Regions from separate parts of the Nocardioides maradonensis genome, predicted to be linked through region 1. Evidence: riboswitches for the same ligand, from Rfam matches in the RefSeq annotation. Region 1 holds a riboswitch; the other holds the start of a gene.
What was found. A riboswitch is a leader RNA that binds a small molecule or an ion and turns the genes downstream of it on or off. The one in region 1 is predicted to bind glycine.
Positions count from the first base shown of each region.

Region 1 (4,139 bases):
GGTGGCGCGACGCAGGCCGTCGGCACCCATCATCCGGATGTAGGCCCAGGCGATCGGCAGCACCCCGGTCGAGCCGTACGGCGCCGCGCTGACCGGGCCGATGCCGGCGCGCTGCTCGGGCACGGGGTGCAGCGGGTGGCTCGGCAGGTACGGCGCCAGGTGCGCCGCGACCGCCACCGGACCGACCCCGGGACCTCCGCCGCCGTGCGGGATCGCGAAGGTCTTGTGCAGGTTGAGGTGCGAGACGTCGCCGCCGAACTCACCGGGCCGGGCGATGCCGACGAGGGCGTTGAGGTTCGCACCGTCGACGTACACCTGACCGCCGTGGCGGTGGACCAGGTCGCACAGGTCGGTGATGCCGGTCTCGTACACGCCGTGCGTCGAGGGGTAGGTGACCATGATCGCCGCGAGCCGCTCGCTGTGCTCCTCGCACTTCGCGGTCAGGTCGTCGAGGTCGACGGTGCCGTCCTCGCGCGAGGCCACGACGACGACCCGGAACCCGGCGAGCACCGCCGAGGCGGCGTTCGTGCCGTGAGCGCTGGCGGGGATCAGGCACACGTCGCGGTCCTCACCGCGGTCACGGTGGTAGGAGCGGATCGCCAGCAGCCCGGCGAGCTCGCCCTGCGAGCCGGCGTTGGGCTGGATCGAGACCGCGGCGTAGCCGGTGATCTCGGCCAGCCACGCCTCGAGCTGCTCGACGAGCTCGCGGTAGCCGGCGACGTCCTCGAGCGGGGCGAGCGGGTGCACGTCGGCGAACCCGGGCCACGAGATCGGCTCCATCTCGGAGGTCGCGTTGAGCTTCATCGTGCAGGAGCCGAGCGGGATCATGCCCCGGTCGAGCGCGTAGTCCTTGTCCGACAGGGCCCGCAGGTAGCGCAGCATCGCCGTCTCCGAGCGGTACCGGTGGAACACCGGGTGCTCGAGGTACGCCGTGGTCCGGCGCAGCCCGGCCGGCAGCTCGGCATCCTCGGCGGCCACACCCGCCCCCTGCGCGAGCGCCGCCACCACGACCTCGAGGTGGGCCTCGGTGGTGATCTCCGAGCAGGCCACGCCCACGTGGGTCTCGTCGACGAGACGCAGCAGCACGCCGGCCTCGTGCGCGCGCGCCACGCAGGCCGCGGCGTCGGCGACCTCGAGGGTCAGCGTGTCGAAGAACAGCCGGTTGGTGCGGCGTACACCGCGGGCGGCGAGGCGCCGCGCGAGCTCGGCCGTGTGGGCCTGGACCCGCTCCGCGATGGCACGCAGCCCGTCCGGGCCGTGGTGTACGGCGTACATGCTCGCGGTGACGGCGAGCAGCACCTGCGCGGTGCAGATGTTGGAAGTCGCCTTGTCGCGGCGGATGTGCTGCTCGCGGGTCTGCAGCGCGAGCCGGTACGCCGGGTCCCCGGCCGCGTCGATCGAGACGCCGACCAGGCGCCCGGGCAGGTGCCGCTCGAGCCCGTCGCGCACCGCGATGAAGGCCGCGTGCGGGCCGCCGTAGAACATCGGGACACCGAAGCGCTGGGTGGTGCCCACAGCGACGTCGACACCGATCTCACCCGGCGAGGTCAGCAGGGTCAGGGCGAGCAGGTCGCAGGCGACCGTGACCGCGGCGCCGCGCGCATGGGCCTCCGCGGTGACCGCGCGCAGGTCGCGGACCTCCCCCGAGCAGCCCGGGTAGGACGCGAACAGCCCGAAGAAGTCCCCCTCCGGCAGCGGCTGGTCGAGGTCGACGAGCTCGACCTCGAGACCGACCGCGTCTGCGCGCGTGCCGAGCACCGCCAGCGTCTGCGGGAACGTGTCGGCGTCCACCAGCACCCGGTTCGACGCCGACCGACCCGCCCGCCGCATGAGCAGGATCGCCTCGACCACGGCAGTCGCCTCGTCGAGCAGCGAGGCGTTCGCGGTGGGCAGGCCGGTGAGGTCGCCGACGACAGTCTGGAAGTTGATGAGGGCCTCGAGCCGGCCCTGGCTGATCTCCGGCTGGTACGGCGTGTACGCGGTGTACCAGGCCGGGTCCTCGAGCACGTTGCGGCGGATCACGCCGGGGGTGATCGTCGGGTGGTAGCCGCAGCCGATCATCGACACACCGACCTCGTTGCGGCCGGCCAGGGCGGCGAGCTCGGCCAGCGCCTCGGTCTCGGTCGCGGCCGGCGGCAGGTCGAGCGGCCGCGCCGAGACGATGCTGTCGGGGACGGCCGCGGCGACGAGGTCGGCGCGCGAGGCGTAGCCCAGCTCGGCGAGCATCTTCGCCTCGTCGCCGGCGCCGGGGCCGATGTGCCGGTCGGCGAAGGCCGTCGAGGGGCTGGGGTGGGCAGGGGTCGGTGAGGTCACGGAAGGCTCCCGTCGTCGTGGGCGCGTGTGCGCCCGCTGGCTGGTTGCCTCCCCGCTCTGTCATCGGTACCTGAGAGCTTCACCGCGGCAGCGGCTTGCACCTTGGGCGCAGGACGATGGGTCCTGACTTTCCAGAGTCGCCTGGCGCGAGCAGTGACGGTGCCTGAGAGTTTCTCGGGGAGAGTTGCTCCTACGGCGCCCCGCCCGGACGGGCGGGGTCTCTCCTGCTGGCGCTTCGAACGGCTTCTTCAGTTGTGGTGGCGCTCGGCCGCGGGGTCAGACCCGGGCCGGCGTCTTGCTCATCAGGGTGACGAGGTCGAAGGCAACGGTAGCGGCTGCCACGCAGGTGATCTCCGCGTGGTCGTACGCCGGCGCCACCTCGACCACGTCGCCGCCGATGATGTTGAGCCCGTCCAGCGAGCGCAGCACCCGGAGCAGCTCACGGCTGGTGAGGCCACCCATCTCGGGCGTCCCGGTGCCGGGAGCGAATGCCGGGTCGAGCACGTCGATGTCGATCGACAGGTACACGGGGGCGTCACCGACCCGGCGGCGTACGACGTCGACGGCGGTCTCCACGCCCATCACGTCGATGTCGCCGGCGCGGATCACCTGGAACCCGAACGACTTGTCGTCGACGAGGTCGAGCTTGTCGTAGATCGGGCCACGGATGCCGACGTGGATCGACTTGTCCTCGGCCAGCAGGCCCTCCTCGAACGCCCGGCGGAACACCGTGCCGTGCGTGGTGGGGGCGTCGAAGTAGGTGTCCCAGGTGTCGAGGTGCGCGTCGAAGTGGACCAGCGCGATCGGACCGTGCTTCGCGTGAGCCGCCTTCAGCATCGGCAGCGCGATGGTGTGGTCGCCGCCGATGGTGACGAGCCGGCGGTTGCCGTTGCCGACGACCTCGCGGGCATAGCCCTCGATCTGCTGCATCGCCATGTCGATGGAGTACGGCGTGCACGGCACATCACCCGCGTCGACGACCTGGACCTGCTCCAGCGGCGCGACGTCGAGGTCGACGTGGAACCGCGGGCGCAGGTGCCGCGAGGCCTGACGGACGCCCATCGGGCCGAAGCGCGCGCCGGGCCGGTACGACGTACCGCCGTCGAAGGGCACGCCCAGGACCGCAATGTCGTAGTCCGTGACGGACTCGATCGTGGGGATCCGGGCGAAGGTGCCCGGACCGGCGAACCGCGGGACGATGGTCGCGTCGAGGGCGCCGACGGGGGCGTAGGTGGTCATGCCGAGATCTCCGTTTCGGGGGTGAGGGTGGCGGCGGCGAGCGCGGGCGCCGGCCGGCGCAGCAGCTTGAGCAGGCCGAGGTAGATGAAGAAGGTCGCGATGCTGCCGACGATCCAGGAGGTGTCGACGGCGCCGGTCTGCTTGGCGATCGGCCCGACGTACAGCGTCGTCGACATGAACGGGATCTGGGTCAGGCAGCCCAGGACGTAGCTGAGCAGCGCCGGGACGTTGAAGTGGCCGTAGCCGCTCCGCGGGTCGCTGAACGAGTCCGGGTCGTAGTCGCCCTTGTGGACCAGGTAGTAGTCGACGAGGTTGATGATGCTCCACGGCACCAGCAGGTAGGCCAGGACCAGGATGAAGTTCGTGTAGTCGGTCATGAAGGAGTCCGACACGGTGGTCGACACCACGAAGACCGCGACCGCGAGCGCCACGGCGGTGAACCGGCGGGCCGAGGGCTTGGGCACCCAGCTCAGCTTGAACGTCTGGATGGTCGTCAGCATGCAGAGCGCCGAGCCGTACATGTTGATCACGCCGGCGTCGATGGCGCCCAGGAAGAACGCGAGCATCACGAACACGAACACGGCGTG
Region 1 is NZ_BAAHAZ010000009.1:73,726-77,864, forward strand. It holds gene gcvP (aminomethyl-transferring glycine dehydrogenase) at 1-2,313, opposite strand, end outside; glycine riboswitch at 2,361-2,454, opposite strand; glycine riboswitch at 2,455-2,550, opposite strand; gene speB (agmatinase) at 2,590-3,552, opposite strand; gene ACYVAQ_RS12420 (purine-cytosine permease family protein) at 3,549-4,139, opposite strand, start outside.

Region 2 (4,139 bases), on a different contig from region 1:
CGCGTTCGCCCAGCAGGGCGTGGTGCCACCGCGGCCGCTGACCCACGACCTGATGAAGGACATCCTCGCCGCGACCGGAGCCGAGCTCTCCGAGGTGCGGATCACCGACGTCCGCGACGGCGTCTTCTACGCCACCCTGGTGTTCGCCGACGGGGTCGAGGTGAGTGCCCGGCCGTCCGACTCGATCGCCCTGGCGCTGCGCACCGGGACCACCATCGTGTGCGCCGAGGAGGTCCTCGACGAGGCCGGTCTGGCGGTGCCGGCGGAGCAGGACGAGGAGGTGGAGAAGTTCCGTGACTTCCTCGACCACGTGTCTCCGGAGGACTTCGAGTAGGGGTCGTCAGAACCCTCAAGTTCAACTTGAGGGTGAGAGATCTGCGACACGCCCTGCAACGTCTTTGACCGGTGTCGTGCCCGCGCCGTACCGTCGTGTCTTGTCAGCACCGAGGCCTTGGAGGACCGAGTGAACGAGCAGCAGCCGGACCAGTCACTGGAGTCCGCCGCCACGGCTGTGGCGGAGGAGCAGGGTCTGCTCTTCACCGACGACGTCTCCCCGCTGCCCAGCGACCTGGGCTACCGCGGCCCGACCGCGTGCAACGCCGCCGGCATCACCTACCGCCAGCTCGACTACTGGGCCCGCACCGGCCTGATCGAGCCGAGCGTCCGCGGCGCCAAGGGCTCCGGCTCGCAGCGGCTCTACAGCTTCCGCGACATCCTCATCCTCAAGGTCATCAAGCGCCTCCTCGACGCCGGTATCTCGCTGCAGCAGGTCCGCACCGCGGTCGGCCACCTGCGTGAGCGCGGCACCGACGACCTGACCCAGGTCACCCTGATGAGCGACGGCGCCTCGGTCTACGAGTGCACCACCAATGACGAGGTCATCGACCTGCTGCAGGGTGGTCAGGGCGTCTTCGGCATCGCCATCGGTGGCGTGTGGCGCGAGATCGAGGGCACCCTCGCCGCGCTCCCCAGCGAGCGCGCCAACGAGACGGCGCCCGCCGCGCCGGTCGAGGGCGATGAGCTGGCTGCGCGACGGGCGGCTCGCCTGGCCTGAGTCTCGACACGCTCGACCACCGGGCCGCAGCTGTGCGTGAAGGGTGGGCCGCACCGGCCCGCCCTTCGTCCATTTCCGCTACCGATTGGTAGCCTTGAGCTGCTGCTGATCCCACGCGGGAGAGTCGGGCTCCGTGCCCGCGCCGAAGGGGCAATTCCTCCCCGGAACCTCTCAGGCACCCGGACCGCGAGGAGCAGGCGACTCTGGAGGCACCTGGCGACAGAGGGGGAGGGCTCGATCCGTCGATCCAAGGAGCCTTCCGCCCGATGAGCGTGCCCTTCCTCAACCGTCACCTCGGCCCCGACGACCAGCAGGTCGCCACGATGCTGGACCGCCTCGGGTACGACTCGCTGCAGGCGCTGATGGACGCCGCGGTCCCGAAGGCGATCCGCACCGACGTACCGCTGGACCTGCCGGCCGGTGTCAGCGAGGAGGAGGCTGCCGCCGAGCTGCGTGCGCTCGCGGCGTCCAACGTGCCCGGCGAGGCGATGATCGGGCTCGGCTACCACGCGACGGTGACGCCCGCGGTCATCCGCCGCAACGTGCTCGAGGACCCGAGCTGGTACACCGCGTACACGCCGTACCAGCCGGAGATCTCGCAGGGCCGGCTCGAGGCCCTCATCAACTTCCAGACCATGGTCGCCGACCTCACCGGCATGGCGCTGGCCGGCTCGTCGCTGCTCGACGAGGGCACCGCCGCCGCCGAGGCGCTCGGCCTGGTCCACCGCGTCCTGCGCAAGGCCGAGGGGCCGTTCGTGATCGACGCCGACGCGCTGCCGCAGACGATCGACGTGGTCCGCACCCGCGCCGAGGGTCTGGGTATCGAGGTCGCCGTCGCGGACCTGACCGACGGCCTGCCCGAGGGCCCCGTGTCCGGCGTCCTGGTCCAGTACCCCGGCGCGTCCGGCCGGATCCTCGACCCGCGCCCGCTCATCGAAGAGGCGCACGCCCGGGGTGGTCTCGCCGTCGTGGCCGCCGACCCGCTGGCGCTCACCCTGCTCGAGTCGCCCGGCGAGCTCGGCGCCGACGTCGTCGTCGGCTCGACCCAGCGCTTCGGCGTCCCGATGTTCTACGGCGGCCCGCACGCCGGCTTCATGGCCGTGCGCGAGGGCCTCGAGCGGCAGCTGCCCGGACGCCTGGTCGGTGTCTCCATCGACGCGGAGGGGCGCCCGGCGTACCGGCTCGCCCTGCAGACCCGCGAGCAGCACATCCGCCGCGACAAGGCGACCTCCAACATCTGCACCGCCCAGGTGCTGCTTGCCGTCACCGCCGGCATGTACGCCGTCTACCACGGCCCCGACGGCCTCCGCGCGATCGCGGGCGACATCCACAAGCTCGCCGCCCGCGCCGCGGCGTCGCTGCAGGATGCCGGGTTCGAGCTCGTCGCGGACGAGTTCTTCGACACGATCCAGGTGCGCGTCCCCGGCCGCGCCGAGGCGATCGTCGGCGCAGCTCGCGCGGAGGGCCTGCACCTGCGGCTGGTCGACGCAGACACGGTCGGCATCGCCTTCGGCGAGACCGCCGGCGCTCCGACGCTGCGGGCGCTGCACACCGCGTTCGGCGTGACGCCGACCCAGGTCGAGCCGCTCGCGGCACTGCCTGCCGAGCTCGCCCGCACGACCGAGTTCATGACGCACGACGTGTTCCACAGCCACCGCAGCGAGACCGCGATGCTGCGCTACCTGCACAAGCTGTCGAGCCGCGACTACGCGCTCGACCGCGGCATGATCCCGCTCGGCTCGTGCACGATGAAGCTCAACGCGACCACCGAGATGGAGCCCATCTCGCTGCCCGGCTTCGCGAACCTGCACCCGTTCGTGCCGGCGGCGGACGCCACGGGCTACGAGCAGCTGATCACCCAGCTCGAGGGCTGGCTCGCCGAGGCGACCGGCTACGACCGCGTCTCCATCCAGCCGAACGCCGGTGCGCAGGGCGAGTTCGCGGGCATGCTCGCGATCAGGGAGTACCACGTGGCGCAGGGCCAGGCGCAGCGTGACGTCTGCCTGATCCCGTCCTCGGCGCACGGCACCAACCCGGCGTCCGCGGTCATGGCCGGCCTCAAGGTCGTCGTGGTCAAGGCGGCCGAGGACGGCACCGTCGACCTCACGGACCTGCGCGCCAAGTGCGAGCAGTACTCCACCACGCTCGCTGCGATCATGGTGACCTACCCCTCGACGCACGGCGTCTACGAGGAGACGATCACCGAGCTGTGCGACATCGTCCACGAGCACGGTGGCCAGGTGTACATCGACGGCGCGAACTTCAACGCGTTGCTCGGGTACGCCAAGCCCGGTCAGTTCGGTGGCGACGTCTCGCACCTGAACCTGCACAAGACCTTCTGCATCCCGCACGGTGGCGGTGGTCCCGGCGTGGGCCCGGTCGCGGTGCGCGAGCACCTGGCGCCGTACCTGCCGACCCACGTGCTGCACCCGGACGCCTCGCGGCGTGAAGGCACCGGCGCGATCAGCGCGGCGCCGTACGGCTCCGCGGGGATCCTCCCGATCTCGTGGGCCTACATCCGGATGATGGGCGGCGAGGGCCTCACCGTCGCGACGTCGATCGCGGTGCTGTCCGCCAACTACGTGGCGGCCCGTCTGGGCGAGCACTACCCGGTGCTCTACCGCGGCGAGTCCGGCCTGGTCGCCCACGAGTGCATCCTCGACCTGCGCGACATCACCAAGGACACCGGCGTGACCGTCGACGACGTCGCGAAGCGGCTCATCGACTACGGCTTCCACGCCCCGACCATGTCGTTCCCGGTCGCCGGCACGCTGATGGTCGAGCCGACCGAGTCCGAGGACCTGCACGAGCTGGACCGGTTCTGCGACGCGATGATCGCGATCAAGCGCGAGATCGACAAGGTCGCGTCGGGGGAGTGGACCGCGGACGACTCGCCGCTGCGGCACGCCCCGCACACCGGCCGCGCGCTCGTCGGCGACTGGGACCGGCCGTACTCCCGGGAGGTCGGCGTCTTCCCGGCCGGCATGGCCGAGGCCGCCGACAAGTACTGGCCGCCGGTCGCCCGCATCGACCAGGCGTACGGCGACCGGAACCTGGTCTGCGCCTGCCCGCCGCTCGACGCGTA
Region 2 is NZ_BAAHAZ010000020.1:29,489-33,627, reverse strand. It holds gene ACYVAQ_RS19890 (bifunctional nuclease family protein) at 1-334, shown strand, start outside; gene ACYVAQ_RS19885 (MerR family transcriptional regulator) at 464-1,054, shown strand; glycine riboswitch at 1,161-1,251, shown strand; gene gcvP (aminomethyl-transferring glycine dehydrogenase) at 1,321-4,139, shown strand, end outside.
Region 2: another riboswitch for glycine. It lies ahead of gcvP (aminomethyl-transferring glycine dehydrogenase); the one in region 1 lies ahead of gcvP (aminomethyl-transferring glycine dehydrogenase).